One region of the Polaromonas sp. P1_F4 genome, then DNA from elsewhere that is predicted to be linked to it. Evidence: predicted binding sites of a transcription regulator. Region 1 holds the regulator's gene; the other holds the start of a gene.
The links. The regulator sigma-54, encoded in region 1, starts transcription at its own class of promoters, with help from an activator protein. The targets are predictions, from matches to a motif close to TGGCANGNAANCTGCTTT.
Positions count from the first base shown of each region.

Region 1 (15,525 bases):
TCATGTTCCTGATGGTGGCTTTCCCGCAAATCGTCATCATTCCGGCGCGCTGGTTCTACGGCGGCTGACAATTTTCCGCGCTGCCGGGCGTGCTGGGTACGCCACGGCCGGCAGCCACGTCAAAGCGTACCGTGACACCTCATCCCCTCAAAAAACCGGAGACAACCATGAAACGCCTGTTTATCAAATCCGTCCTCGCCACCGTCGCCCTGGCGGCCTTCGGCATGGCCTCAGCCCAGGACATCAAGGAACGCACCGTCAAGTTCGCCACGCAGAACCCGGATGGCCATCCGATTGTGCTGGGCATGAAAAAATTCGCTGAAACCGTGGCAGCGAAATCGGGCGGCAAGATCAAGGTCAACCTCTTCCCCGGCGGTGTGCTGGGCGGTGACGCGCCGAACATCTCCGCGCTGCAAGGCGGCACGCTTGAAATGGTGGTGATGAATTCCGGCATCCTGGCCAGCCAGGCCAAGGAATTTGCCGTTTTCGATTTTCCGTTCATGTTTGCAAGCTCGCAGGAAGCCGATGCCGTGGTGGACGGGCCCTTCGGGAAAATGATGCTCACCAAGCTCGATGCCAAAAACATCCATGGGCTGGCCTACTGGGAACTCGGCTTTCGCAACATCACCAACAGCAAGCGCCTCATCACCAAGGTGGACGACATTGCCGGCCTGAAACTGCGCGTGATTCCCAATGCCATCAACATCGACTGGGTGACCGCCCTGGGCGCCAACCCGACGCCCATGGCTTTTCCCGAGGTTTATGCCGCGATGGAACAAAAAGCCATTGACGGCCATGAAAACCCGTTCACGGTCATCAACGCGAACAAGTTCTACGAAGTGCAAAAGTACCTGGCGGTGACCAACCACCAGTACAACCCGCAAACCGTCATCGTCAGCAAAAAGCTGTGGGACACCCTGAGCAATGATGAGAAAAAAATATTCTCGGATGCGGCCGCCGAAGCTGCTGCGTACCAGCGCAAGGCCTCGCGTGAACAGTCCGGCACCGCGCTCGAAAACCTGAAGAAGAACGGCATGCAGGTCAGCGAATTCAGCCCCGCAGAAATGGCCAAATTCCGCGAGAAGATGAAGCCCGTGATCGAGAAGCACTCGGCCATCGTGGGTGCCGATGTGGTCGGCGCACTGCAGGCAGAGCTCGCCAAACTGCGCAAATAAGATTTCACGCCCCGGCCGGCCCAGCGCACCGGAGCGCCGGGCCGGCCTGTTCTTTCATTCCGGTTCCGGGTATCTTTCCTTCATGAGCAAAATCCGCATCGCTGTCGCAGGGGCCGGCTACATCGGTCTCGCCCACATGGATGTGGCTCAAGAGAGCCCAACCTGCATCCTTTCGGCCATTGTCGATCCTGCGCCGGCGGCAAAGGCTATCGCCGCCAGGGCGGGCGTTCCGCTGTACCCATCGCTGGATGAGCTGCTCAGCAAGGACCGCCCCGACGGCGTGATCCTTGCAACGCCGAACCAGCTGCACGTGCCGCAGGCCCTGCAGTGCATCAAGGCCGGTGTGCCCATCCTGCTGGAAAAGCCCATCGCGCCCACGCTTGCCGAAGGTGAACAACTGGTCAAGGCGGTCGCTGAAACGGGCGCCAAGGTACTGATCGGCCACCATCGCGCGCACAGCCCCATCATGGCCAAAGCGAAAGAAATCGTTGATTCGGGAAAACTCGGCAAGCTGGTCGCCGTGATGGGCAGCGCCGCATTCTTCAAGCCCGACCGCTACTATGAAGACGCGCCATGGCGCCGCGAGATCGGCGGTGGCCCCATCCTCCTGAACATGATTCACGAGGTGCATAACCTGCGTATGTTGTGCGGCGACATTGTGGCCGTGCAGGCTTTCTCCTCGAACGCCACGCGCGGCTTTCCGGTGGAAGACACGGTGGCCATCAACCTGCGCTTTGCCAGCGGCGCGCTGGGCAGCTTCATGCTGTCGGATACCGCCGCCTGCGCGCGCAGCTGGGAGCAAACCTCCCAGGAAAACAAGGCCTACCCAAGCTATGGCGACGAAGACTGTTACGTCATTTCCGGCACCAACGGAAGCCTGTCGGTTCCGACCATGCGCCTGAAAACCTACCCCAGGCCGGAAGACCGTTCCTGGTGGAAGCCATTTGACGAGAGCGTGGCCGACATGGTGCGCGACGATCCGCTCAAGCACCAGCTGGAGCACTTCGGCGCCGTCATTCGTGGTGAAGCACCGCCGCTGGTCAGCGCCCGCGACGGCCTGCTGAACCTGCGCATCACCGAGGCCATTGCCCAGGCCGCCCAGACCGGCCAGGTGATCGAGTTGCCCGTTGTTTAAGCAGCTCGACCCTCCCACCTACAAATCAAACCACGACAAACAACGTCAACAACCAGGAAAGAAATCACCATGAAAGTGCTCATGCTTCACGGCATCAACCACAACATGTTCGGCAAACGCGACCCGGCGCAGTACGGCACCATCACGCTGGATGAAATCAATATCAGCCTGCAGGCTTTGGGTCGGGAGCTCGGCGCCGAGGTGGAACATTTCCAGACCAACAGCGAATGTGACATGTGCGAACGGATCCACCAGGCATTTACCGACAAGGTCGATGCCGTGCTGATCAACGCCGGTGCCTGGACGCATTACAGCTACGGCATCCGCGACGCGCTGGCCATCCTCACCGTGCCGGTTGTCGAGCTCCACATGTCGAACATCCACGCCCGCGAGCCTTTCCGCCATGTGTCGGTGTTCGCCGAAATCGTCAAGGGGCAGATCTGCGGCTTTGGCGCAGACAGCTACCTTCTGGCATTGCGCGCGGCTGTTTCGGCGATCAACGCTGCAAGGGTTTCGTAAATCATCAGAAAGAGAGCGGCCATGTCGCAGGAGTTCGCTGGAAAAGTCATCGTTATAAGTGGTGCCAGCCGCGGCATTGGCCATGGCATCGCCGCTGCGTTTGCCGCACGCGGTGCGCAAACCGTTTTGGCAGCATCCTCCATTGAGAACCTGAAGACTGCCGCGGACGCGATTGCCAGTGCCGGAGCAATCCGCCCTCAGATATGTGCTGCGGATCTTCGAGGCGCAGAAGGTTGCAAAGCGGTGTTCACCCTGGTGGCCGAAAAATTTGGGCGCTGTGACGTGTTGGTCAATTCCGCGGGTGCCACGCGCGCCGGTGCGTTTCTGGACCTTCCGGAGGACGCATGGCATGACGGCTTTGCATTGAAGTTCTTCGGCTGCGTGAACCTGTGCCGCCTGTTCTGGCCGATGTTGAAAACTGCGGGCGGGCACGTTGTCAACATCATTGGCGGCGCTGCCCGTACGCCCGACCCGGGCTTCCTGATCGGTGGGTCGGTCAACGCTGCGATGCACAACTTCACCAAGGGCCTGTCCGGGCTTGGAAAGCGGGACGGCGTCAATGTCAACGCCATTCTTCCGGGCTTGACTGAAACAGGCCGTGTAGCGCAACTGTTTCAGCAGCGTGCAGCCGCAAGTGGAAAGCCCGTCGAAGAAGAACGACAGGCACAAATCGCGCGCGAAGGACTCAGCCGGCTGGGTACGCCCGAGGATGTCGCCGCACTTGCGATATTCCTGTGTTCGGAGAGTGCCCGCCACATTCAAGGTACGGCCATCGCTGTGGACGGCGGTGGCACCCCTGGCCTGTATTGATCGCCAAAGGCATCTTTGTTGCCGGTGAATGACCGTCAGCACTGATCCTTCGGCGTTATTTTCAACAGCGGTTTAACTGCAAATTTCTGGAAGTTCCATGATCAACGGCCATACCGAACTCATCGCCCACATCGGCTACCCGACACATTCGTTCAAGGCGCCGATGATCTACAACCCCTACTTTGAACAGGCAGGGGTGAACGCGGTGGTCGTGCCCATGGGTTGCAAAGCCGAAGACTACCCGGCCTTTCTGCGGTCGGTGTCTTGCCTGGAGAATTTCCGCGGCGCGCTGATCACCATGCCGCACAAGGTCACGACAGTCGATTTGCTGGACGAAGCCACAACCACGGTACGCATCGCCGGCGCCTGCAATGCCGTCAAGCGTGACGCGAACGGCAAGCTCGTGGGTGACATGTTCGATGGGGAAGGTTTTGTGCGCGGCGTGCAGCGCAAGGGCTTTGATCCGCGCGGCAAACGTGCCCTGGTCGTCGGCAGCGGCGGCGTGGGCTCGGCCATTGCCGCTTCACTGGCCAAGGCTGGCGCGCGCGCGCTGGGATTGTGCGACGTCAATGCAGACTCAGCGCAGGCCCTGGCAGGGCGGCTGCGTCAGCACTACGCGGCACTGGAACTCTCCACCGGGTCCAGTGACCCGGCAGGCTACGACCTCGTCGTCAATGCCACGCCCATGGGCATGAACGAAGGCGATCCGCTGCCCATGGATGTCTCGCGCATCGCCGCCTCCAGCTTCGTGGGCGAAGTGGTCATGAAGTCGGAAATGACCGCGTTTCTGGCGGCGGCCAAGGCGCGTGGCTGTACGGTGCAAGTGGGGTCCGACATGCTGTTCGAGCAGATCCCGGCCTACCTCGAGTTTTTTGGCCTGCCGACCACCACACCGGACGTCTTGCGGTCGGTGGCCCGGCTGAGTTATTAAAAAAGTGCAGGAAGGCGCGTGCACCGTGCGCCTTGGAGCGGGAAGTGTTGGAATCAATGCTAAAAACGTCTGATTTCAGACGTTCATGGACATAATCCAGCATGGACAAACTCAAGCAGCTTGAATCCTTCGTGTCGGTTGCGACGCGCGGCAGCCTGACCGCTGCCGCGAACGCCGAAGGCGTGGCGCCGGCCATCATGGGGCGCAGGCTTGATGCGCTGGAAGGCCGCCTGGGCGTCAAGCTGTTGGTGCGCACCACCCGGCGCATCACATTGACACATGAAGGCAGCGCCTTTCTTGAAGACTGCCAACGCCTGCTGATTGATTTTGCCAACGCCGAAGCCAGCGTGTCGGCCGGCGGCGTCAAGGCCAGCGGGCACTTGCGCATCACAGCGCCTGCCGGCTTTGGCCGCCGCCATGTGGCGCCACTGGTCACACGCTTTCGCGAAGTACATGCCGATGTCACGATCTCGCTGAACCTGAGCGATCGGGTGGTCGACCTGGCCGGCGAGGGTTTTGATTGCGCAGTGCGCGTCGGCGACATGCCGGACTCTTCGCTGGTGAGTGTGCGCATGGCCGACAACCGCCGCCTGTGCGTCGCCACGCCGGCCTACCTGGCTCGCCACGGCACGCCCCAGCACCCCAGCGAGCTGGCGAAATTTGACTGCCTGACGCTGTCCAGCGACGCCTCGCAAACGCGGGGCTGGGCGTTTCGGGTCGAAGGGGAAGTAATCCACCTCAAGCCGGGCGGGCCGCTCGACTGCTCGGACGGCCAGGTCCTGCATGACTGGTGCCTCGGAGGCTATGGCATTGCCTGGCGCAGCACCTGGGAGGTCGAGGCGGAAATTGCCGCCGGCCAGCTAGTGGCGGTGCTGGAGGATTTTGCCGCGCCGCCCAACGGTATTTACGCCGTATTTCCGCAACGCAAGCACTTGCCGCTGCGGGTTCGCCTTTGGCTGGATTTTCTGAAGCACCATTACAGCCAACCGGAGTTCTGGTGCTCGTCGCCAGCCACCACCACCACAAAACCCTGACTGGAAAGGATCCCGACGATGGTTCTCGAATCTCTTTTGGCCTATGCCCACCTGCTGGCGATTCTCACCATGGTGGTTTTTCTGGCGAGTGAGGCGGCACTGTGCCGCACCGAGTGGCTGAACGCCGCCGTGATCGAGAGACTCGGCAAGATCGACATGGTCTACGGCATCTCGGCCGGCGCGGTGTTCCTGACCGGCCTGGCGCGCGTGTTTCTGGGCAGCAAGGGCGCAGCCTGGTACGCCCACAACCCCTTGCTGTACGTCAAGCTCGTCATGTTCCTGGCGATCGGGCTGATTTCCATCAAGCCCACCATGATGTTTTTGCGCTGGCGCCGCGAGCTGCGCGCCAGCGGCGCCCTGCCCGATGCACTGGAAGTCAAACAAGCGCGGCGGCTGGTGATGGTGCAGGCGCACATACTGCCCTTCATTCCGCTGGCCGCCGTCTTTCTGGCCCGCGGCTTTGGTTAGGCGCACGCCAGTGCTGCAGCCGGCGTCAGGCTGAAAACAGGCCATGCACCAGCCAGAAGGCGGTGCCCCACATCATCAGCGCCACCAATAGGTCCATGGCGCGCCATATGGCTGGCGTGTTGAGCCTGCGCCCCACGCACCACAGCGCCACACCCAGGCCGGTAAACCACAGCAATGAACCCGTGATGGCGCCCAGGCCGAACACGGCGTTGTCCGGCCGGGCGTAAGCCAGTGATGCGGTGCCGATGACCACGGCTGTGTCCAGCCATGCATGGGGGTTGAGCCACGACAGCGCCAGTGCCAGCCCGATGGCCTTGCGGCGCGGCATGGCCTCTGCGCCGGCCATATCGGGGTTCCGGGCAGACGCGTGCGCAGGCTGCAGAAAACGCCGCATGGCCTGGGCGCCATACACCAGCAGCACCAGCGCGCCCGCGCCGGTCATGGCGCCCAGCAGCTTGTCGGAAAGACCGCCCAGTTGCGCGAGGCCAGCAACGCCTGCGGCGATCAGGGCCACATCGGTCAGCACACAGACGGCGACGGTGAGCCAGAGATGCTGGCGCAGCAGGCCCATGCGGATCACGTGGGCGTTCTGCGGGCCTATGGCCATGATGAGCGAGAGACTGAGGACCATGCCGGTCAGAAAAGCGGGGGCGGTGAGCGGGTTCATGGCCGCAAGTGTGTGCCAGGGCTCATAATAGTTAAATAGAATTAACTAAAACTAGCTTTAGTCAATTATTAATTGATTTAATAGGCGCCTAACAACATGCTCGACGCCCGACAACTCGAAGCACTGGCCGCCGTGATCGAGCACGGCAGTTTCGGCGAAGCCGCCAAGGCCCTGAGCCTGACGCTGGCTGCCGTGTCCCTGCGCATCAAGTCACTTGAAAACGCACTGGGGCAGCGGCTCCTGGTGCGCGGCAAACAGGTACGCGCCACGTCGGCCGGCCAGGCTTTGCTCGGGCACACCCGGCAGGTTCGCCTCATGGAAGGCGACCTGCTGGCCGGGCTGCAGGGCGGGGGAAAGCCCGCGCGCCTGCAAAGCCTCAGCGTGGCGGTGAACGCCGACTCCCTGAGCACGTGGTTCTTGCCGGGCGTGGCCTCAGCCCTGCACACTCACGGCCTGCTGCTCGATGTCGTGGTGGACGATCAGGACCACACCCACGAAGCCCTGAAAAGCGGAGATGTCACGGGCTGCGTGACTGCATTGGCGCAGGCCATGAGGGGCTGCGTGGCTGAACCGCTGGGCGTGATGCGTTACCGCTGCATGGCCTCGCCCGCACTGGTGGCGCAGTGGAACGAGCCCGCGGCGGGTGGCAAGGCCGCACCGAACCGGCTGGCCCATCGCCTGCTGGCCAGCCCTGCCGTGATCTTCAACCGCAAGGACGCGCTGCAGGATACTTTTCTTGAACAGCATTTCGGGCTGCGCGACGCGCTGTACCCGCGCCACTTCGTGCCGGCGGTGGATGCGTTCGAGCTTGCGCTGGAGCTTGGCATGGGCTGGGGCATGGTGCCCGACCTGTTGCTGGCCGCGCGCGCCCGTAAGCCGCCGCTGCAGGAGGTGCTGCCGGGCAGCACGGTCGACGTGCGGCTGTACTGGCAGCACTGGGCACGTGAACCCGCTGCGGCACAGCGATTGACGCAAGCGGTCAAGCAGGCGGCGCAAGAGCAGCTACTGCAGGTGTGACGGTGCGTTTATGAGAAAAAAGTGCCGCTTGCGCTTTGTGGACGGGCGCAAGCAGCTACTGAATTAATAGCATTCGCAAAGAAGTTTGGCGCAAAAAAAGCCCGCCATAACATCCATGGCGGGCTGGTTCTGTTTGATGCGACTGGCTACTTGCTCAGGCACTCTTTCATGAAGGCTTTGCGTTCGTCGCCTTTTTTGCCCTTGGCGTCGACGTTGCAGGTTTTCATTTTGGTTTGCTGCGTTGGCGCTTCTTTCTTGGCGCTGAGACACTCTTTCATGAATGCCTTGCGTTCGTCGCCCTTCTTGCCTTCAGCGTCCTTGTTGCAGGCACCCATTTTGGTTTGCTGCGCGGTTTTGGCTGGAGCGTCCGCGGCGTGAGCCACCGGAGACAAGGCCATCGAGACGGCAAAAACGGCGGCGATCAGGGATAACAGCTTTTTCATGGTGGCTCCATTGGGTTGGGGAATCAGGTTTGAGTTCCGGCTGGAATTCCAACACATAACGCCGTGCCGGGCAAATTCGATGACCGGGCATTTACCGGCTCCGGACGGCGCATGGCTTAAACGTAAAATCAGCCCATGCTCTCGATTAAAAAAGACCTGCTCGCGGCCCTGGCTGCGGGGCTGGAAGAACTTTCCCCCGGCGCAGGCGACAAAGCTGCCTTTGAATCCCCCAAAGTGGCGGCCCATGGCGACTTCGCCTGCACGGCTGCCATGCAACTGGCCAAGCCGCTCAAGCTCAACCCGCGCCAGGTGGCCGAGAACCTGCGCGCCAACCTGCTCAAGAAGCCCGCGTTTGAGCGCTGGGTAGACGCCATCGAAATCGCCGGCCCCGGTTTCATCAACATCCGCCTCAAGCCCGCCGCCAAGCAGGAGACCGTGCGCGAAGTGCTGGCCGCCGGCGCGCAGTTCGGCGTGCAGCCGGCCGACCCGGCACGCAAGATGATCGTCGAGTTCGTCTCGGCCAACCCGACCGGCCCTCTGCATGTGGGCCACGGCCGGCAGGCCGCGCTGGGCGATGCGATCTGCAACCTGTTCGCCACTCAGGGCGCGAAAGTCTGGCGCGAGTTCTATTACAACGACGCGGGCGTGCAGATCCAGACCCTGGCCACCAGCACGCAGGCACGAGCCAAAGGCATCAAACCCGGTGATGCCGGCTGGCCTGAGCCGGCCTACAACGGCGACTACATCGCCGACATCGCCGCTGACTTCCTGGCCAAAAAGACCGTCAAGTCTGACGACCGCGAATACACCGCTTCGGGCAACGTGGAAGACATCGATTCGATCCGCCAGTTCGCCGTGGCCTACCTGCGCCACGAGCAGGACCTGGATCTCAAGGCTTTCTCGGTCAGGTTCGACAACTACTACCTCGAGTCCAGCCTGTACAGCTCGGGCCGTGTCGACAGCGCCGTGACCAGGCTGAAGGACGCCGGCAAGACCTACGAGCAGGACGGCGCGCTGTGGCTGAAGTCGACTGATTACGGCGACGACAAAGACCGCGTGATGAAAAAGAGCGACGGCAGCTACACCTACTTTGTACCGGACGTGGCCTACCACCTCGCCAAATGGGAGCGCGGCTTCGGCAAGGCCATCAACATTCAGGGCATGGACCACCACGGCACCATCGCCCGCGTGCGCGCCGGCTTGCAGGCCGCTGGCGAAGGCATTCCGCAAGGCTACCCCGACTACGTCCTGCACACCATGGTGCGCGTGGTGCGCAACGGCGAAGAGGTCAAGATCTCCAAGCGCGCCGGCAGCTATGTCACCCTGCGCGACCTGATCGAATGGACCAGCGCCGACGCGGTGCGTTTCTTTCTGCTCAGCCGCAAGCCCGACACCGAATACATCTTCGACATCGACCTGGCGCTGGCCAAGAACAACGAAAATCCGGTGTACTACGTGCAGTACGCGCATGCGCGCATTTGCTCCATCCTCACCACCTGGGCCGGCCAGGGTGGCGACGAAGCAAGCCTCAAAGCTGTCGACCTCTCGGCGCTGGAGAGCCCGCAGGCGCAGTCATTGATGCTGCTGCTGGCCAAGTACCCCGACATGCTGACCAATGCGGCTGACGGATTTGCACCACACGATGTGGCTTTTTACCTGCGGGAACTGGCGGCAAGCTATCACAGCTATTACGATGCCGAGCGCATCCTGGTGGACGACGAAGCTGTGAAGCTTGCCCGCCTGGCGCTGGTCGCCGCGACCGCTCAGGTGTTGCACAATGGCCTCGCAGTGCTGGGCGTGAGCGCCCCGCGCAAGATGTAAACCATGCGAATTTCAGGACAAGGCAATGAACGTGGGCAAGGTATGAATACACAACGAGGCGGAACCCTGCTGGGGTTGATCATTGGCGCGCTGATCGGATTGGGCGCGGCGCTGGCGGTGGCGGTTTACATCACCAAGGTGCCGGTTCCGTTCATGAACAAGAGCCAGGCACGCAACCCCGACAGCGACGCTGCGGAAGCCAAGAAAAACAAGGACTGGAACCCGAACGCCCCGCTGGCCGGCAAGAACCAGCCCAAGCCGCCGCCTCCGGCCGCAGTTGAAGTGCCTGGTGTTCCGGTACCCGACCCCTCCGCCGGGCCCGCCCCCAAGGCCGCCGCTTCGGCGCCGGCCAAAGTGGCCAAACCAGCAGCGCCTGCCGATCCGCTGGGCGATCTGGCAAAGGCCAAGGTCGAAGGCCTGTCGTCCGCTCCAGGAGCGGATCCCTTCAGCTATTTCATTCAGGCCGGTGCCTTTCGCACGCCGGAAGACGCCGAACAGCAACGCGCCAAGCTGTTGCTGCTGGGCATGCAGGCCAAAGTGACCGAGCGCGAACAAGCCGGCCGCACCGTCTACCGCGTACGCCTCGGGCCTTTCGACAAAAAGGAAGACGCCGACAAAGCCAAGGAGCGCCTGGACAACAACTCGATAGAAACGGCCCTGGTCAGGGTCCAGCGCTGACACTTTGCGGGGCGACTGAACTTTTTCAGCGGCCGCTGTACCAACCCGTACGAGTATTACCGTCATTCAGGAGAAAAATTTGATGCAACGCCGTGAGTTTTCGCTTTCTGCCGCCTCCATGGCTGCTGCTACCTTGGGCGGCACGACGCTGTCTACCGCGGCACGCGCCCAGGCCAACGCCTTCAAGGAAGGTGTTGATTACCTGACACTGGACAAGCCCGTTCCGACCGAGGCACCCGCAGGCCGGGTTGAAGTCGTGGAGTTCTTCTGGTACAGCTGCCCGCACTGCCACGCCTTTGAGCCCCAGCTCGAAGCCTGGGCCAAGCAGTTGCCGAAAGACGTCACGCTCAGGCGCGTGCCCGTGTCCTTCCGTCCAGACTTTGAACCCCAGCAGCGCCTTTATTACGTGCTCGAGGCCATGGGCAAGGTCGAAGAACTGCATAAAAAGGTGTTTAACGCCATTCACGTAGAAAAACAGCCGCTCAATACCGCCGATGCGGTGATTGCCTGGGCTGAAAAACAGGGCCTCAACAAGGCCAAGTTTGCGGAGATGTACAACTCCTTTTCGGTGACGACCAAAGCACGCAAAGCGACGCAACTTCAGGACCTGTACAAGGTTGACGGCGTTCCCGCACTGGGTATCGCAGGACGTTACTACACCACAGGCTCCCTGACCCAGACCATGGCACGGGCGCTGCAGGTTACCGATTACCTGGTTGGGCAGTCCCGCAACGCCAAAAAGTAAGGCCCGGCAAAGCCAGGTCGGCGCCTGCTTTTCCAAAACCCGCCCTTTGCACGGCGGGTTTTTTTATGGCTTTTATGCCCCTACTTTTTCGGAGTAAGCCATTCCCGCAGCTGGCGTGGCTACAATGACCCAACACCAAGCAGCAAGATTCGTGCCTTATGAAACACCCCATTTTTTCCCTCATCCTGCCGGTCATCCTGGCGCTGGGGTCGGCTTTCCCGGCCGCTGCCGAAAAAGCTGATCGGGACAAACCCATGAACGCGGAGGCAGATGCCCTGCGTTATGACGACCTGAAGCAAACCAGCGTTTTTACCGGCAATGTGGTGATTACCAAGGGCACGACCATCGTGCGCGGCGAGCGCGTTGACGTCATGCAGGATCCCGAGGGCTACCAGCAGGCGGTGTCCGTCGCGGCGCCCGGCAAGCTGGCGTTTTACCGGAAAAAGCGTGACGGCGTAGACGAATACATCGAAGGCGAAGGCGAACGCATTGAATATGACAGCCGTGCCGACCTGGTGAAGTTCATCAAGCGGGCGGTGGTGCGCCGCTACAACGGCGCCACCCTGGTGGACGAAACCACCGGCAGCCTGATCGTTTACGACAACAACACCGACGTCTTCACCGTGGATGGGGGGGCGCAAAACCGCACGGCCAGCAACCCCACGGGGCGGGTTCGCGCCATGCTGTCACCCCGCGCGACAGCCTCGACACCCGTCGCGGCGCCGCCCGCAGGCCCCGCCCCGGTTCTGCGCCCCAGCACGACGCTGGGCAATGAAAAGAACTAGAAAGACCTGCACAGATGGATGTGGTGACTGACACTTCAGCGGCCCCGGCCGCTCCTGCCTTGACCCCCAGTCGCCTTGTTGCGCAAGGTCTGCAAAAATCGTACGGCAGCCGCAAGGTGGTGCAGGACGTTTCGCTGTCCGTGCAAAAAGGCGAAGTCGTGGGCCTGCTGGGCCCCAACGGTGCCGGCAAAACGACCTCGTTCTACATGATCGTGGGCCTGGTGCGCGCCGATGCAGGCGAAATTTCCATTGACGGCGAATCGGTCGAGCACATGCCGATTCACCTGCGTGCCCGCCTGGGCCTGAGCTACCTGCCGCAGGAAGCGTCGATTTTCCGCAAGCTCACGGTGGAAGAAAACGTGCGTGCTGTGCTGGAGCTGCAGCTCAATAAAGCCGGAAAACCGCTTGGGCGCGCAGACATCGAGTCGCGGCTCGACGCGCTGCTGCAGGATTTGCGGGTAGATCATTTGCGCAATTCACCGGCGCCGGCGCTTTCCGGCGGTGAACGCCGCCGGGTCGAAATCGCGCGGGCGCTGGCAACCCAGCCGCGCTTCATCCTGCTGGATGAGCCCTTTGCCGGTATCGACCCCATTGCCGTGATCGAAATCCAGCGCATCATCGGCTTCCTCAAATCGCGCGGCATCGGCGTGCTGATCACCGACCACAACGTGCGTGAAACACTTGGCATTTGCGACCACGCCTACATCATCAGCGACGGCCACGTGCTGGCCCAGGGTACGCCTTCCGAAATCGTGAACAACGCCGATGTGCGCCGCGTCTACCTGGGCGAGCACTTCAAGATGTAAGAAGATGGCTCCCCCCTGTTGTCGCTCACTTCGTGTAGCTCCCTCTCCCCCTCCAGGGACGGCGCCTGCGGCCTGGCAAAGCCAGTTCCGCGGCGCCCGCTGGTTAAAGACGTATCGCCTCAACCTTCCGCAAGTTTGAAAGTCCAGTGAAACAAGGTCTGTCATTACGCGTCTCGCAGCATCTTGCGCTGACACCTCAACTACAGCAGTCGATCCGGCTGTTGCAGCTGTCGACGCTTGAGCTGAGCCAGGAGGTCGAGCAGATGCTCGACGAAAACCCGTTCCTGGAAGTGTCGGAAGAGACGGCGGTGCGCGAAGAGTTTGGGCTGGAGCACATCAACACGCCGGTCAGCCAGGACAGCCGCGAGTTTGAATCTGCTACGGATTCGATAGCTGGCGGCGCCGACGAGACCAGTGCTGCAACCCCGAATGACGCAGAAGTCAGTGCGGAGCCCAAGCTCGAGGAAAGCTGGGAAGGCGATGGCACGGTAGAAACCGCGCCCGACGACAGCGAGTGGGGAAGTGACGCACCGGCGCGCAAGAACAACAATGAAGAGAGCGAAGCCGAGGCCTCCGACCTCACGGGCAGCCATGAGTCGCTGCAGGACCACCTGCACCGGCAATCGCTGAGCTTGCGCCTGTCGGAAGAAGACCGCGCCGCGCTGCACTTCCTCATTGAATCGCTCAACGACGACGGCTACCTTGAAGACAGCCTGGCGTCGCTCGCGGCCGGTCTAGCAAAAGATGACATGGCGCAGGCGGAAGAGCTGGAGCAGCGTTTTGCGATGGCGCTCAAGCTGCTGCACCACATGGAGCCTGCCGGTGTCGGTGCGCGCAACCTGGCGGAATGCCTGAGTCTGCAGCTGCTGGACTGCAAGGACTGCGAGGAAACCCGCGCCGCCATTGCCATGTGCAAGCAACCGATGGAGCTGCTGGCCAAGCGCGACGTCAAGCGCCTGTCTCACCTGTGCGGTTTCACCGAAGCCGCCATCAAGGGTGCGATCACGGTGATAGGCCGGCTCGACCCCAAGCCCGGACGCCGCTTTGTAAACGTGGAGCGCAACCTGATCGTGCCCGACGTCATCGTCATCAAATCGGGCCGGGGCTTCAAGGTTTCGCTCAATGGCGACGTCATGCCGCGCCTGCGCGTGCACGACATTTATGCCAATGCCCTCAAGCAGCACAAGGGCCAGGGCGGCCAGGCGCTGCAGCAGCGCCTGCAGGAGGCCCGCTGGTTCATCAAGAACATCCAGCAGCGCTTTGACACCATCCTGCGCGTGAGCAGCGCCATCGTGGAGCGGCAGAAAAACTTCTTCACGCACGGCGAACTCGCCATGCGCCCGCTGGTGCTGCGCGAAATTGCCGACGAACTGGGCCTGCACGAATCCACCATCTCACGCGTGACCACGGCCAAGTACATGGGCACCCCTTTCGGCACTTTCGAGCTCAAGTATTTCTTCGGTTCCGCGCTCGGCACCGAAACCGGCGGCAATGCTTCCAGCACAGCGGTGCGCGCGCTCATCAAACAATTTGTCTCGTCAGAAAGCCTCAAGAAGCCGCTCAGCGACAACCAGATTTCCGAAATGCTCAAGGAGCAGGGCATTGAATGCGCACGCCGCACCGTGGCCAAGTACCGCGAGGCGCTCCGCATCGCGCCCGCCAACCTGCGCAAATCACTCTAGCCGCCAACCAGGCCGCGCTGCCCGTCCCTCAAAGTCAGTCATGAATCAACTCCAATTGTTTTTACCGTGCGCCGCAGGCGTCGAAACCCTGCTGGCCACCGAGGTCAAGCGTGTCACCGGGATCGACGGCAAAGCCTGGCGCGCCGGCGTGCAGCTGCAGGCTTCGTGGCGCGACGCGCTGCAGCTCAACCTGCACAGCCGCCTGGCGCAGCGTGTGCTGATCGAGCTGCAGCACAACCAGTACCGCAGCGAACAAGACCTCTACAACGCTGCCGCCAATGTGGCCTGGGAAATCTGGTTCACGCCCAAGCAGACCTTCAAGGTCGAGATCACCGCCCAGCACAGTCCGCTGCAAAGCCTGAACTTCGCGGCGCTGAAGATCAAGGACGCGATCGCCGACCGCTTTCGCGCCAAGTTCGACGACGTGCGGCCCAGCGTCGACACGCGCTGGCCCGACGTGCGCGTCTACGTGCACCTGACGACGGACACCGTCACGGTTTATATCGACACCTCGGGCGAGCCACTATTCAAGCGCGGCTGGCGCGAAGACAAGGGTGATGCCCCGCTGAAAGAAACCCTGGCCGCCGCCATGATTGCCGCCAGCGGCTGGGATCAGCTCTGTAAAGAAGGCGTGCCGCTCTATGACCCCTGCTGCGGCTCGGGCACCATCGCGATTGAAGCCGCGCAAATCGCCTGCAACATTGCGCCCGGCATCAACCGACGCTTTGCCTTCCAGAAATACTTGCCCTTCCAGGGCCATGTGTGGGATGGCCTGCTGGACCAGGCCGAAGCCGCCATCACCGAACCCA
Region 1 covers NZ_JBFUBP010000007.1:96,677-112,201, forward strand. Annotated here, with positions in the region: gene AC1DYQ_RS15295 (TRAP transporter large permease subunit) at 1-68, shown strand, start outside; gene AC1DYQ_RS15300 (TRAP transporter substrate-binding protein) at 168-1,175, shown strand; gene AC1DYQ_RS15305 (Gfo/Idh/MocA family protein) at 1,258-2,310, shown strand; gene aroQ (type II 3-dehydroquinate dehydratase) at 2,380-2,829, shown strand; gene AC1DYQ_RS15315 (SDR family oxidoreductase) at 2,851-3,639, shown strand; gene AC1DYQ_RS15320 (shikimate dehydrogenase family protein) at 3,737-4,570, shown strand; gene AC1DYQ_RS15325 (LysR family transcriptional regulator) at 4,672-5,604, shown strand; gene AC1DYQ_RS15330 (DUF2214 family protein) at 5,623-6,072, shown strand; gene AC1DYQ_RS15335 (LysE/ArgO family amino acid transporter) at 6,098-6,739, opposite strand; gene AC1DYQ_RS15340 (HTH-type transcriptional regulator ArgP) at 6,836-7,756, shown strand; gene AC1DYQ_RS15345 (PsiF family protein) at 7,903-8,199, opposite strand; gene argS (arginine--tRNA ligase) at 8,335-10,020, shown strand; gene AC1DYQ_RS15355 (SPOR domain-containing protein) at 10,063-10,698, shown strand; gene AC1DYQ_RS15360 (thiol:disulfide interchange protein DsbA/DsbL) at 10,781-11,443, shown strand; gene lptA (lipopolysaccharide transport periplasmic protein LptA) at 11,602-12,228, shown strand; gene lptB (LPS export ABC transporter ATP-binding protein) at 12,243-13,034, shown strand; gene AC1DYQ_RS15375 (RNA polymerase factor sigma-54) at 13,181-14,716, shown strand; gene AC1DYQ_RS15380 (THUMP domain-containing class I SAM-dependent RNA methyltransferase) at 14,757-15,525, shown strand, end outside.

Region 2 (15,525 bases), on a different contig from region 1:
CTGGCCGAGACATCGAAGCAGGTGACTCAGTTAGGACTCACCGAGCGCCCTAGCTCTGTGGACTTTCTTAAATGAACTGCCACATACTGGTAGCACTACTGACCTTTTCGGCATGGACCTCAAGCGCACATGCGCTGAGTTGCCCTGCTGATCGATCTGACTATCAAATGAAAGACGGAAAAGTAGTCTTCATCTTTAGTTCGGGAGATGGTCGCGGCGAGCAAATAATCCCCACAGAGGTCGATCCGCACAGCATGAAGTCGGTTGTTGATCCATTCAAGGGAACGGTGCCGTGCGGCGGAGGGGTGACTGACTATGTACGCGACAAGGGCCGCGTTTACCACAGGGGAAAGCCGATAGCCAGCGCTGATCCGAACACCTTCGAATTCATCAACAGGTATTTCGCGAAAGACAGCACCGCGGTGTACGGGCTCGATCGGCGCATTACAACCCGCATCGCGGACTTTCGCATTCTTGGAGACTCTCAATCTGCGGCTTACGTGGCGTATGCGACAGACGGTCAGCGCTACTTCTACAAAGACACGGTTCTGGCTGGTGAAGGCTTTGAGTTCGTGCCCAAAACATACGATACCGTCCGGACCAGCACAAACGTGTATTACCGCGGACAGCTTTTAGATGTCGATGTCAAATCCTTTGAAGGATTGAACCCATCGGTCTCCATGGCGCGCGACAAGAACCGTGTTTACTACAGATTCGTGGCCATTCCGGAAGCGGACCCCGCCACTATCGAGCAAATCAAAGAATCTCTGTGGAAAGACAGGCGGGCCGTTTATCTGGAGGGCAGAGAAATCGTGGGACTGGATCCAGCCACCGTACGACGCTACCCTCCTTTTTCTGAATACACCTCTGACGACCGCTCAGTTTTCAAGATGTATAAAAAGATCGACCGAGATCTGGCCACGTTCACCGTTTTGCAGCCTCCGTACACCAAAGACAAGAACGGTGTGTATTACAACGACGAACGCATGGATATCGCTGATCCGGGAAGCTTTGTCGCACCGGCGTCTCAAAACGGACAAGACAAAAACTACCGTTTTTATGAAAACAAGATCACATGCAAGGTCAACGCGGATGCACCAGCGACCGACAAGCTCTGCGATGGCATTTCGCGTTAACGGGAAAACATGCCCGACCGCTGCACGAGCAAAAAAAGACCCAAAAAATGACGATCTGCCAAAAAGGGACCTTGTGAATTCACCCGTAGCCCATGCCGAACTTATTGCCACTTTCAGGAGAGCGGAGGCAGAGGCTGCGCACAAGTCCGGATTAATCAAGGCGGCTGCAGCCAAAGGCCCCAGGGCGATACAGATGGCCGTCGAGACAGCAGACAAGGCAGCAAAACGCAGGGATGCGTACGCCAAAAAGCTCGCGGCGCTAGGGGTGGAGCTCAAGGACTGAGCTGTACCCAGTGCCCTCCCCGGGGAAGGACAAGGATTGGTTGCGGATAATCGGGATTTGGAGAGAAACCCGATGCAAACAGACACACCAGAAGACGCACTGGACGAAGCACCCGAAGACGAACCGGAGCCGATCGAGGAATACGTCCCCGGCGTCGCCAACGGCCGGCATTACATGGCCAGGCTGTGCCACCTGCCTGACGGTCCCTGGTACATCGATGTCGTACACGTCGAATCGCTGCCGCCCCTGCACGACAGCGACCGGACCTGGCCTACGCGTGCTGAGGCCGTTGAGGCGGCAGACAAGCTGGTTGCCAATCTGGCGCATTGACGGAAGACCCGGCTCCCCTCCTGGCGCGCAAACGTAACGGCCCGTTAGTGCCCTTGTAGCCCGGGCAAGCACCTCCATTTGAAGCTCAGCAGGCCCGCCGGGCCTGCATCTGCACCCAAGGAGCTTTCATGTTCAAACGTCTGACCCTGCTTTGGGTTTTGATACGCGGCGATGCTCGGCGGCTGTGGACAGCGTTGCGCCACCCCGAGGCACCAGCTTGGCTGAAGTGGGGTACCGCAGCAATTGCACTCTACCTGTTCTCTCCCATCGATTTCATCCCCGACTTCTTGCCGGTCATCGGAATTGCCGATGATCTGGTGCTGGTTCCGCTGGCGATCCGGTGGCTGCTCAACCGCCTGCCGCCCGGGCTCGCCGAGCCTGCGCCGAAGCGTTCGGCCTGAGCACTGGGGATGCTGTAATGGGCATATCAACCCAGCTCGCCCCTTCTATTGATGCCCACACGCCCCGTTTCACTGACCGTTCCGCTCCCTTCGGGCGGTACCATCTCCGGCCTGCTGCAAAAACCTGCCAGCGCCAAGGCGTGTTATGTGTTCGCCCACGGCGCGGGCGCGGGCATGAACCACACCTTCATGGAGGCGATTGCCCAAGGTCTCGCGGAACGCGACATTGCCAGCTTGCGCTTCAATTTTCCGTTCATGGAACAAAGCTCGAAACGACCGGACTCTCCCGCCGTTGCGCATGCGGCGATCCGGGCAGCGGTTGCTGAAGCGGCGCGGCAAATGCCTGACGTGCCGCTGTTTGCCGGCGGCAAGTCCTACGGTGGGCGCATGACCACGCAGGCGCAGGCGGCTGAGCCATTACCCGGACTGAAGGGCATTGTGCTGGTGGGCTTTCCACTGCACCCAGCCGGCAAGCCCTCAACCGAACGCGCCGCGCACCTGGACGGCGTGAAGCTGCCGATGCTTTTTCTGCAAGGCACGCGCGACGGCCTCGCTGATCTGGACTTGATCACCCAGACCACGGCAAGCCTCGGTAAAAAGGCAAGCCTGCACATCGTGGATGGCGCCGACCACGCCTTTCACGTGCTGGTGCGTTCAGGCCGCACCGATGCGCAGGTGCGCGAGGAATTGCTGGACACCATGGCCGCGTGGATGACGAAGCACCAGCGTGCAGCGTGATCGTCAGTTCCCTGATGTACCAGGAGAGCCGCTTGGCACTCTGTATGGCGTGTGAGCCAGGACAAATACCCGCTTAAACCTGACCACCGCTAGGCATGGCTGCTGACAGGTGATGCGCCTTATGCCCCCCAGACTGGCCTGACTACGAAAGCCCGTCATGCCGTTCGATATCCCTTCCTCTCTTCGCCTTGTAACCCCACAGCTCTCCCAGCTCTCCCGTCGCACCCTCGTCGCTGCCTTGTGCCTGACGGGGCTGGGCCTGGCCGGCAACGGCGCATGGGCGGCCAAGCCCAAAAACACGGCGGCGGGCAACCAGCCCTTTGACACAGAAGCCTTCAACAACGCCACCGACAGTCCCTTGCTGCGCAGTGGCAACAAAGGCGCAGCGGTAGCGCGCGCACAGATCATGCTGGACCGGGCCTGGTTCTCCTGCGGGGAGATCGATGGGCGCTTTGCCACCAACATGCAGCGCATGGTCAAGGCCTACCAGAGCGCACACGACCTCAAACCCACGGGCACCGTCACCGCGGAAACCTGGGTTTCGCTGCGCAAGGACGGTGCTCCGCTTCTGACAAGCTATACCGTGACAGAGAAGGACGCCGCCGGCCCTTTTGAAAAGACGCCTGTGGCGATGGACGAGCGCGCGAAGATGAAAGCGCTGGTGTATGAATCGGTGGAAGAAGCGCTGGCGGAAAAATTCCACACCAGCACCGGCTACCTCAAGCAGCTCAACGGCGGCATCAACATCGAGGCCGGCAAGCAGATCACCGTGCCATATATCGCGGTCAGCGCCACGCCGGTCAACGCGGCTTCCATCGAAATCGACAAGTCCGAGCGTGTGCTCTACGTGCTGGACACCGCCAAGCGCCTGGTGGCGGGTTTTCCCATCAGCATAGGCAATGAAAAAAACGACCCGCTACCGCTGGGAATGATGGCCATCAAGAACGAGGTCAAAAATCCCGGCTTCACCTACAACCCTGCGCTACTGAAAAACGCACCCAAGGATGCACAAAAGGTCGACATCGCAGCCGGTCCCAACAACCCCGTCGGCACCATCTGGCTGGGCCTGACCAAACCGCACTGGGGCATTCATGGCACACCCAACCCTTCCAATGTGGGCCATTCCGAAACCAATGGCTGCATTCACATGACCAACTGGGACGCAGAGCGCCTCTCGACCCTGGCGAAAGCCGGCTTCAAAGTGAGCGTCAAGGCTTGATGGCATCCACACCCGCCCGCATCAAGAGAACGGCGTTTGCCATCTGCGCGCTGCTGGCCGTGGCGGCTGGCGTGATGCTGGGCACGCACAAGGAAGAGGCAGTTACGCAAATCGTGCAGCCCGCCACACCGCCAGCCAGCCAGGCGCTGGCGCCCGCCGTGCCGGCAAGAGAGGCCGACAAGCCAGCGCTTGTGGTTCAGACCATCGAGAATGCCGCGCCCCCATCTGCCCTGCCGCCCCCACCCGCATCTGTCGCCGATGACACGGACATTTCGCAGTTACGGCTACGCGTCCTGACACTTCCAGTGCAAGGCGTCACGCCCGCCCAGCTCAGTGACACCTACACCCAGGCGCGCGCAGCAGGCGCCCCGCATGAAGCCATAGACATCATGAGCCCACGCGGCACGCCAGTGCTCGCCGTCGAGGACGGCAAAGTGGCCAAGCTGTTCTTGAGCAAGCCAGGCGGCATCACGATTTACCAGTTCGACCCGGCCAGCCAGTACGCGTATTACTACGCCCACCTGGACCGCTACGCCGAAGGCCTCGCCGAAGGCGCCAGCCTGCGCAAAGGCCAGGTCATCGGCTATGTCGGCAGCACCGGCAATGCATCACCCGACGCACCGCACCTGCACTTCGCGATCTTCAAGCTGGGGCCGGAGCGCCAATGGTGGCGTGGCACGCCGCTGAATCCTTATCTTGTCTGGCGCGACGCCAGACCGTAAACAACCCGGCCAACGGTGCTCCGGCTCATGCAGGCGCTACGCACCTGCCCGCCCGGCAAGCGACTTCACCCCGCCGCCCTGAACAGTCGCGTACTTAACCGCAAACCACAGCATGGCAGGCGGCTCCTCCACGATCTTCACGATCTCAGCGCCCACACAAGACCGGAACATCAAATGTTTGGTGTTATCGAGACTGGGTGCGTCAGGCTTTCGCGGGTATAAATCCTGCATTGCCATCTATTTCTGTCGATAGTTGGCTTGAATATAAGATCGGTGTGATCGCCAAAAACAAGCTTGCTGCGCAAGCCGCCTTTCATCGGAGGGAGACCGATACGTGAAAACAGCAAATACCCACGCAAAAGAGAGCGTGGCATTAAAAACCAGACGGGTGGGTTCTGGTTTTTTGTGCCCTGGCCTTGCTGCCGACGAGAACCATGTTCACTCGTACCGCGCGGCAGCATAAAACCATGGCACGAACCCTGCGCCAAATTCTCTGCGGCGTGCTGCTCTTCCAGAGCTGGGCCTTCGCAGCCAATCCTTCGTCCGTCCCGACCGCCTACACCACCGCGCTTTACGAAACGAGCGTGGGCAGCAATCCTGCACAGGCCTACTTCCTGGTGAACGTATTGCGCCGGGCTGAAGCTCCCAAGGCGGACCTCGAAGCCTTCCGCGCCGAACTGTTGCATGGCTATGTAGCCCAGATGACCAGCGCAGCGCCACCAACCGCCGCGCCCAAACCCGCGCCAGGCCTTTGGGAGTCACTCATGCGGCGGTTGCCGGGCCGGGCGAAACCGCCAACAGACAATGTGGCCGCAGTCATCGCGCGCGGCCGGCAGCACGGCGACGTGATGAGCCCCGCGTTCCGCGCCACCTGGCAGACGGCGATCAACCAGGCGATGACACCGCGTTGGGGACCCGGCACCTCAGGTGCGCCGGTTTTCACGCTGGAGCTGCGCGACATGCAGCCTATCGCGCCCGGCATCTGGGCTGCACCCTCTGCCGAGGGTCAGTTGCGCCTGATGCTGTCGCTGCGTCTGGCCAACACCAGTTCGGTGCCACTGCCCCTGTACCGCCCCGACATCGTCCTGCAAGGCACGCTGCGCTTTACCTGCGACTGGGACAGGACACGGATAAGGCAGAGCGAAATGCAGGCCAATGAAGTCACCTTGCTGCAGCCCGGCGCCGAATCCGATCCCCTGGCGTGCGAAGCACCTCCAGTGCCCGGGTATTGGCGCGAGCAGGTGCCCGCGCTGCTGGCCGCCAACGGCAAGGCGGGCCTGCAAACCGTGGTCGTGCCGCACGAGCTGGACAGCCAGCAGCGGCTGTACCACATGGAATTGGCGTTCTCGCATGCGGCGCCGCAAGCTGTCAGCTGGAGCCAGCGCCTGATGAAGGCCCGGCATGAGAAGTACCGCCAGTGGTCTCCTGCCAAAACCGCACTGGAGCCACCCGAGTCGGGCAGTTTGACGGCTGCGCCGCATCACGGATGGAAGGCGACCGCCACATTGCTGGCGACCTTCCTCGGCGCCACCGTGTTGGCGCTCGGCCTGTTTGCCGGCGGCCGCGCGGCGCGTAGCGCGGGCGTGCCGGAGGGCGTGGTTGCCGTTGTCTCGGTGCTGCTGGTAGGCGGCGCGTGGGTGCTGGCCACTGTGAAACTGGGCGGTGGCGGCACGGGTTACGACCATCCCCTGTATCTCGGCCTTGCCTTGGGGGCGGGCTTCGTCGGGCCGGTGGTGCTGGGCGTGGTGGCCCTGCACGCCCTGCACAAGGTGCTGGACGACGAGGAGATGGAATGGTGGCAGGCCGTGGCTACCGGCTGGCGCCGTGCGCTGAACTTCACCGCAAGAACAAGCCGGGCCGAGTTCTGGGGCTTCCTGGCGCATGCTGCCTGGCTTTGGGCGCTGGCGCGCGTCTGCCTCATGCCGCTAGACCGCTGGATAGGCCTCGTCTTGCTGGTTCCCGTGGTGACGCTGACGGTCCGCCGCATGCTCAGCATGACGAGTCAGGAATGGCTCGAGATGGGGGTGATGCTGATATGCCTGCTGCTGCTTCTGCTGGCGTGAGCTGCTGCGAGGTGGTGACAAAGTTGCGACTGCCAAAACAACGTTCCTGAGTTGATCTCTCAGGCCGTTACCAGTTTGGCGGGTACAACCGACTCTTTTTCCTGAACCACCGCATATTCCACAGCCAGCCGCAGCATCGTGGGTGTGACGTAGTGGCGATGCACATAGTCAATGGCCGCCATGTAAAAGCGGCCAAAGGCATTCTTGCAATGAACCCGCGTACCCAGCATCACATCCACATGATGCTTGTCGACGATTTCCACGCTGACACAGGACCTGAACAGCAGATGTTTGTCATTGGCGCCCAGAATGACTTGCGCTTTGGTATCGGCTGCATTAATGGTTTGGCCAAGCACCGGGTAGCGATTGGCAAACAGGTTGCTGGTGTCCGGCGACAACAGCGAAGACACAGGGCAGCCCAATGGCGATGTACGCAGGCCCAGGGGTTTAACCAGAACATTGCGCAGCGCCATCAGATTGGACACACCGCTGGGCGCGTTAAGCAAAAAGCCCTCCAGGACCGTGGCGAGCAAATTCGTGGCGCTGGTGTGCCCAAAGTTGGTACCGGTCACGCGCAAGCGAAAAGTGTCTTCATGATGGACGCGCAGTTCGGTCAGTTGCTGAAGCAGCAGCGAATCGAGTGGCGGGCTGCTGAGCTCCTTCACGCTTCGGGCGGATCCGCCATGTGACAGAAAGCCCGACGCCCCTTTCCACGAACCCCACAAACCTCGCATCACACCTGCGCCGCTGCGCACAGTGTTGCATACCACCCGGTGGAATGTTCCGGGCGGAGCATCCAGCGACAAAGTCGTGGTCGGCACGGTATCAGCCTTGAAGTCCTTGGCCTGAAGCAACGCTTTCACCTCGTCCGGCAGCAACTCCGTCAATGATGGGATGCTCGCCTTATTGGTCAGCACCTCCTGTTTCAAAGACTCCGACAAATTGCCGCCCAGTTCATTGGTATGGCAAGACAACGCAAAAAATACAGGGTGCAAAGAATTACGCGAGAGCGGAGAAAACTGGTGCCAGGTTTCTCCGCCAAAGCGCACAGTGAACATGCAGTCAGGCGGGATGTTCACAAAACGCAGGGCGCGGATGAAGTTTTGCGGGTCTTCCTGGATTTGTTGTTCCGACGCGCTGGAAAAGCGCAACTGGGCTCCACCGCTGCCCGACACCGCCGTGAAGATGCGGTGCCCTGCATGGCGGTGAAACGGATGGCCCTTGGGCCCCACGACAAATGAATACAGCGAGGTAGCGTCACCTTTGGCAAAATTGGTCCCGCCCAGTTTGGCCGATGGCTCGTCCAGCTCATCGACAAACGCGCCGTGCTGCCGCTGCCTGGATGCCACGCTGGCAAACAGATGATTGCCGGCGCCATGGCCGATCTGGGCAATCAAGGACACCTCGACGGCCAAACCGCCCGATTCGGATGGAATACGAACCGACGGAAACGTTTCAATCACCTGTGTGAGATTCAGCATGAGTCCCTCTCTCCTTGTTACCTGGCTTTTTGTGTTTTGGCAGCGACGCGTTCCCGCTTCAGGGGACGCGCCACCGGGCATAGTTCGAATGCATAACCCGTGAGGCTGTTTACGAGGCTGTCACCGTTGAGCTTGTAGAGCACAAACTGGCCGCTGCGCTCGCTGGTCACCAGGCCGGCGTTTTCAAGCACCGACAGGTGGCGAGAAACGGCCGGCGTGCTCATGGCAAAGCGCTCGGCCAGCTCAGTGGTGCTGAGTTCTTTCTCGGTGAGGTAGGCCAGGATTTGGCGCCTGGGCCCCGAGGCGAGCGCTTCAAATATTTTGTCAAGGGATGCAGGCATTGATGTATTAACTTATTTGTTAATAACTTTATTCAAGATATTCCGTGCTGTCAAGCTGCTTCTGGGCTTCTGGTTTGAGGCCGGCGCTTTTCTTTGCCCCGTCGATCCGCTAAGCTTTGCTCCGTCCCAACCTCAGGCATCAAGGCCTCTCCCATGACAAGCTTCTGGCTCATGAAATCCGAACCCGAAGAATGCTCGGTCGACGACGCGCTCGCAGCCGAAAATTCGACAGTCCCCTGGGTCGGCGTACGCAACTACCAGGCGCGCAACTTCATGCGTGACGGGATGCAAGTCGGCGATGGCGTGCTGTTCTACCACTCGAGCTGTGCCGAGCCGGGCATTGTCGGCCTCGCAGAGGTGGCGTCTACACCCTACCCTGACCCGACGCAGTTCGACCCGAAGTCGCATTACTACGACGCCAAGTCCAAACGCGAAGAGCCGCGCTGGCAGTTGGTAGATGTGAAGGTGCTGAAGAAGACACGCAACCTGACGCTGCCTGAGCTGCGGGCTCACAAAGAGCTGGAAGACCTGATCATCCTGCGCAAGGGCAACCGGCTCTCCATCACGCCGGTGGAGCCGCAGCATTGGCGGGTGATTACCAAGCTGCTGGGCAAGTCCTGAACGCTGCTGGCCTGCCCTGCGCAACGTCGCGGGGTGACAGCTTGACTATCAAAACCATAGCTGCTTGCGCCCGCCGCTACTGGCCTGCAGCCATTTTTTATATCGATTTGGCAGCTTTTTGGCTACCCGCCAGCGGACTTCAGCGCCACCAGCACCACCACGACCACAGCCAGGATGAGGGAAACACCCCGCCAGAACGCCACCGGGTTGCGCTCGAGCAAAGCCGGGCGGGTCTTGTCCAGGAATGACTGGTTGGGGTGGCGCAGGTCGTACAAGAACTCCGACAGCTCGCCATAGCGCTTGGCGGGGTCGGGGTGAACGGCCTTGCGCAGCACGCCGTCTATCCATGCGGGTATGTCACGGTCTTCGTACAGCACTGAGTCATAGCGCAGCTTGCTTTGCGCGGCCCGGGTCCGGCATTTGGCCACTTCGGCGCCGTAGGGCAGCTTGCCGGTCAGCATCTGGTAGGTGATGACGCCGAGCGAGAACAGGTCAGAGCGCGTGGTGCCGCCCTCGCCCACAAAATACTCCGGCGCCGAATACTGGGCCGTGCCCAGGATGTCGTTGTGCCCGCCGGGCGCATCTGCTTCCATCAGGCTGGCTACGCGGGTTGATCCAAAGTCAATGATTTTCGCCGTGCCGGTCTTGTCGATCATGACGTTCTCGGGCCGCAGGTCCTGGTGCAGCATCTCCAGCCGGTGAAACGCGCGCAGGCCTTTGGCGATTTGCTCCACCAGCCCGCGCACGGCTTCAAGCCCGGGCTGGGGGTTGTCAATCATCCACTGGCTCAGCGTCTGCCCGTCGATGTATTCGGTGGCCACATACACATAGTGACGCTTTCGGGTCGGCACATAAGGCTTCAGCACATGCGCGCTGTTGATGCGCCGGGCAATCCACTCTTCCGTCAAAAACCTTTCAAGGTAGGCCGGGTCGCCGCCCAAATCTATCGACGGTGTTTTGAGGATGACGAGCGCGCCCGTTTCGTTGTCGGTGGCCAGGTAAATATGGCTGCGGCTGCTGCCGTGCACTTCGCGGATGATGGTATAGCCGTCAAACTGCGTCCTGGCCTCCAGGATGGGCGGAAGCGGCAGGCCCGACAGCTGCTGGAGCAACTCGCCGGCCTGCCCGTTGGGCAGCTCATCGACGCGGACAATCTGTGCCGTGAGGTTGTCGCCGCTGCCCCGCTCCAAGGCTTTTTCAACGATGGATTTGGCCGCCATATCAAGCCCACCGGGCTCGTCGGCACAGATGTGGATGAGGCCGGCCATGTCGTATTCGCTGACATGTTCGTACACGCCGTCGGTGGCCAGCAAGAAGATGTCGCCCTGCTCCACCTGCTGGGTCTGGTAGTCGATTTCAAGCTGCGGCTTGAAGCCCAGCGCGCGGCCGAGATAGCTTTGGCCCTGCGAAATCCACACACGATGGTCGCTGGTCAGTTGTTCCAGCACCTTGCCGCGCAAACGGTAAATGCGTGAATCACCAACATGAAAAATATGCGCGGTGGTCGACTTGATGACCATGGCGCTCAGCGTGCACACATAGCCCTTGTCTTTGTCGTAGCGGTACTGGCTCTTCTGCGTCTGCGCATGCAGCCAGGAGTTGGTGGCGCTCAAGATCCGCTCGGCCGATGTCTTGACCGACCAGGCTTCCGAGGTGCAGTAATAGTCTTCGAGGAAACCGGTCACGGCGTACTGGCTGGCCACATCGCTGACAGCGCTGCTGCTGATGCCGTCGGCCAGCGCAATGGCGATGCCCTTGGCGCTCAGTTGCGGCTCTTTCGGCACATAGATACCGTGGAAATCCTGGTTGGTTTCCTTGCGGCCCTTGTCCGAATACTGACCTGCCGATATCTTCAGTTCACTGGACATGTGGGGTACCGGCAAAGCCCTCGCGCATGCAAGGTGCGCGAGGGCCTTTGTTTTTGAGGCAGATTATTTAAAGGAGCGTGATGGTCCGGTTTTAATGTGCGTGGCATACAGCGTCAAGCCGGTGAAGGCCAGGCCTCCCACCAGGTTGCCCAGCACCGTCGGGATCTCGTTCCAGATCAGGTAGTCCATGATGGTGAAGTGCGCGCCCAGCAGCAGGCCGGACGGGAACAGGAACATGTTCACGATCGAGTGCTCGAACACCATGTAGAAGAACAGCATGATGGGCATCCACATCGCGATCACCTTGCCGCTGACCTGGGTGGAGATCATCGCACCCACCACGCCGGCCGACACCATCCAGTTGCACAGCATGCCGCGTACAAACAATGTGAGCATGCCGTTGGCACCGTATTTCTGGTAGCCCAGCGTGCGGCTCTCGCCCACGATGCCGATAGCCTTGCCCACGGCGCTGGGCTCGGTCGAGAAGCCGTTGGTGACGTAGATGGCCATCATCACCGCCACCGTGAAGGCGCCCGCGAAGTTGCCGACGAACACCAGGCCCCAGTTGCGCAGAACGCCCTTGACCGTAACGCCCGGGCGTTTGTCGATCAGCGCCAGCGGGCACAGCACGAACACGCCCGTGAGCAAGTCGAAGCCGAATAGGTACAACATGACAAAACCCACCGGGAACAGCACGGCGCCCAGCAGGGGCTGGCCGGTTTGCACGTTGATGGTGACGGCGAACCAGGCCGCCAGGGCCAGGATGGCGCCGGCCATGTAGGCCCGGATAACGGTGTCCCGCGTCGACATGAAGATTTTGGATTCACCCGCATCCACCATCTTGGTCACAAATTCCGAAGGCACTAAATAAGCCATACGATCCCTCTAAGTCCTGTTTTGCCAAAAAAAAATCCACTTCGAGATCTTCAAAAAGATTTGAAGACCGAAGTGGACGACGTTATCCATTCAGATCGATGGGCACCGCGAAACTCGCTGCACCCTGCGCAGGCCTTCGTTAGCCTGACCCGAGGGATGCAAGCACATACCGTGCCGCTAACAAAACACCGCGAATCCGGGCTTGCCGACGCTTTAGCGACGCTTTTACCCGTCGTTTTGGCACTGCGAAGGGAGTGACTGCCCCAAATTTGTGCATCAGGGTGTCCATCTTTAAATATTTTGGTGCCAGCTAGGCCACTGCCGGATACAGGCGCTAAGGCGCAAGCCGCTGCGCAAAGAACGCCAGGATCTCGTCACGCGCGGCCAGCGTAGGCTGGCCCGCCTCGTCGATCAGGTGGGCGGTGACCACGCTGTGCGGCGTCTTCACGTGCGCCGCAAAGAACGGCGGCACGTCGGGGTTGGCGGCGCCGTCGGTCAGTACGCGGCCCACAAAGCGGTCGCCCAGCGCCGCGGCATAGGCCGCAAAGCGCTGGGCCCTGCAAAAGCTGTCGCCTTCAAACCGATAGGCCAGCACCGTGAGGTTCTCGCGGTCCAGCCGCTGGCGGACGGCCTTGATGTCCGCAGGCGACATTTCGATGCCGGCCGGGTCATTGAGCGGCAGCGACGGCTGGCACAGCACCGGCGCCAGCATGGCGGGCTCCAGCATCATCGTGAGGGCGAAATTACCCGTCCAGCACATGCCGATGGCGCCCACGCCGGGGCCACCGCACTCGTCATGCGCCAGCCTTGCCAGTGCCCGCAGCCACTGCGTGGCCGGGCTGGCCTGGTTGGACGCGAACGCGCGGAACTCGGCGCTGACACAGGCGCGCTGAAAGATGGCCGCGCCTTCATCGGCACGCGGCACGGCGCCGTCGCGGCCAAAGAGCGACGGCATGTAGACGGTAAAACCCGCGTCGCGCACCCAACGGCTGAAGCGCGCCACGTGCGGGCTGATGCCGGGCATCTCGGTCATGACGATCACGGCCGGGCCCTTGCCCATCAGGTAGACGTTTTTGGTAACGCTATCCAACGTGATCTCACGTTGGATGAAATCCTCGAGGGAGTCGTCTTCGGTCAGCTTGCGCGTTGTCATCGGTGTCCTTGCTTTGCGAACGGTGGGAGGAATGGCGTCCGTGGAATTCATGGAAGAGATGAATTTGGCACCGTACGCGCGTAAACTCCCAGTGTCTATTTCGACATGTTTAAGGCCTTTTCAGCCAATGCGAGATTTCACCCTCCTGCTGCTGCCGGGCACCTTTGCCACCGGCGTGGCGGCCACACTCGATATCCTGCAGGCCGCGTCTGCCCTCGCGCCGCGCATGAAGCTGGCGCGCCCCACCTGGCGTGTGTTGTCAGCTTCAGGCGGCCAGGTACGGTTGAGTTCAGGCCTTTACATCGATACCGCAGCCCTGCCCAAACGCTACCGGCCTGATCCCTCCACCTGGATCGTGCCGGGCCTGGGCCTGGACAACCCGCAGGCCCTCGACACCGGCTTGGCCACCGCAGACGCGCAACGCGTGATTCAGGCCGTCGCCGCGCATGCTGCGCACGGTGGCCGTGTTGCGGCGTCGTGCTCGGCGGTTTTTTTGCTCCAGGCGGCCGGTGTGCTGGCCGGGCGCCGGGTCACTACCTCATGGTGGCTGGCGCCGGAGCTTCGAAGGCGGGAGCCGGCCTGTACCGTCAATGCCGACCGGATGGTGTGCGCCGACGGCCCGGTGAGCACCGCAGGCGCCGCCTTTGCGCAAACCGACCTGATGCTTCACCTGCTGCGCGAGCAGTTCGGGGTAGCCCTGACCGAAGCTGTGGGTCGCATCTTGCTGATCGACGGCCGGCAGGCGCAAGCGCCTTTTGTGGTGCCAGCCATGCTCTCCAGCGGCAACGCACTGGTGGCCCGCCTGGTGGCGCGGATCGAGTCTGCCCTGCCCAGCCCACCCAGCGTGGAGGCACTGGCAAACGAATTCGCGATGTCGCAGCGGACGCTGTCGCGTCACGTACGCGAGGCCACGGGCAAGAGCACGATGGCGCTGGTGCAAAGCGTTCGGCTCAATCGCGCGCGGATGCTGATTGAGTCCAGCCGGATGACCATCGAACGCGTGGCCGAGCAAGTGGGCTACGAAGATGCCACGGCGCTCCGGCGCATGATGCACAAGGCGGCGGGCGCCAACCCGAGTCGGTACCGGGCGGCGGGGTTAAGAGCTTGAGAGCCCGGCGATTCAGGCGAGGGCCTGCCTGGACTCCATCAGCTTCACCAGCGACCACAGCACCCGGTTCGCCGGCGTGGCCACACCCAGGGCTTCACCACGCCTGACGACCAGCCCGTTGAGGTAGTCGATTTCGGTGGGTTTGCCGCGCGCCAGGTCTTGTGCGGTAGATGACAACTGGTTGGGCATGCTGCCGGCCAGTTTGTCCACGGCCAGGTGCATGTCGCCCTGCACCTGCACGCCTTCGGCTTCTGCCACGGCCAGGCATTCGGCCACCACGTCGCGCATGACGTCTTTCACGCCCTCGCCTTGCACGGTTTTGCCGTACGGCAGCTGCGCGATGGCCGAGACGGCGTTGTAGGCGCAGTTGAGGATGAGCTTGGCCCACAACGCGCCGCGCACGTTGCTGGAGATTTCAACCGGCACACCGGCTGCGATGAAGGCCTGGGCCACGGCCTCGCTCCGGCTGGCCGGCTCAATCACCAGCTCGCCGCGGCCGTGGTGCCTGACGTGGCCGGGGCCGGCCATTTCGGTGGCCACGTACACCACGGCGGCCGCCACGGCGTGCTGCGGCAGCACGGTGCGCAGGCGGTCGGCGTTGTCCACGCCGTTTTGCAGGCACAGCACCAGCGCATCCGGTGCCAGGTGCGGCCGGATCAATGCGCCCGCAGCTTCGGTGTCGGTGGATTTCACGCAGAACAGCACCAGGTCGGCGCCCTGCACGGCGGTGGGTTCGCTGCTGGCGGCCAGGCGCACGTGTTCGTCGAAAGTGCGGGTTTCCATGTGCAGGCCGTCACTCTGGATGGCGTCAGCATGCCGGGGCCGGGCGACCAGCGTCACGTCACGTCCCGCACGGGCCAGCATGCCGCCGTAATAACAACCAACGGCGCCTGCGCCCATCACGGCGACTTTGAGGGATTGGGTCATGGGGGTCTTTGCCTTCGATGAGATGCAGATACGGAAACAGAAACAGAAACGGAAGAGGAAACGTAAAAAGGAATTGTGGGTGAAGTCTGCCGCCCCTGCTGGCGACCGGGCCACTTAGCCCGGGCCGCCGGTAAAACGCCGGGCCAGCTGGTCGCGCTCAAAAGCCTCGACCACAAAATCGATAAACACCCGCGTCTTGGCAGGCATCTGGCTGCGCGTGGCGTAATAAATCGAGATCGCGCCGGCATCGACATACCA
Region 2 covers NZ_JBFUBP010000001.1:1,012,986-1,028,510, reverse strand. Annotated here, with positions in the region: gene AC1DYQ_RS04885 (amidohydrolase family protein) at 1-75, shown strand, start outside; gene AC1DYQ_RS04880 (DKNYY domain-containing protein) at 168-1,136, shown strand; gene AC1DYQ_RS04875 (hypothetical protein) at 1,210-1,419, shown strand; gene AC1DYQ_RS04870 (hypothetical protein) at 1,492-1,749, shown strand; gene AC1DYQ_RS04865 (YkvA family protein) at 1,878-2,150, shown strand; gene AC1DYQ_RS04860 (alpha/beta hydrolase family protein) at 2,202-2,888, shown strand; gene AC1DYQ_RS04855 (L,D-transpeptidase family protein) at 3,046-4,107, shown strand; gene AC1DYQ_RS04850 (M23 family metallopeptidase) at 4,107-4,829, shown strand; gene AC1DYQ_RS04845 (hypothetical protein) at 5,297-6,892, shown strand; gene AC1DYQ_RS04840 (DUF2867 domain-containing protein) at 6,952-8,373, opposite strand; gene AC1DYQ_RS04835 (metalloregulator ArsR/SmtB family transcription factor) at 8,391-8,714, opposite strand; gene AC1DYQ_RS04830 (EVE domain-containing protein) at 8,868-9,335, shown strand; gene AC1DYQ_RS04825 (bifunctional protein-serine/threonine kinase/phosphatase) at 9,458-11,203, opposite strand; gene AC1DYQ_RS04820 (formate/nitrite transporter family protein) at 11,267-12,079, opposite strand; gene AC1DYQ_RS04815 (dienelactone hydrolase family protein) at 12,414-13,232, opposite strand; gene AC1DYQ_RS04810 (GlxA family transcriptional regulator) at 13,360-14,340, shown strand; gene AC1DYQ_RS04805 (ketopantoate reductase family protein) at 14,353-15,267, opposite strand; gene AC1DYQ_RS04800 (LysR family transcriptional regulator) at 15,382-15,525, opposite strand, start outside.
Region 2: a site for sigma-54 is predicted at 12,239-12,256, ahead of AC1DYQ_RS04820 (formate/nitrite transporter family protein). Genes of this name have one in related genera too.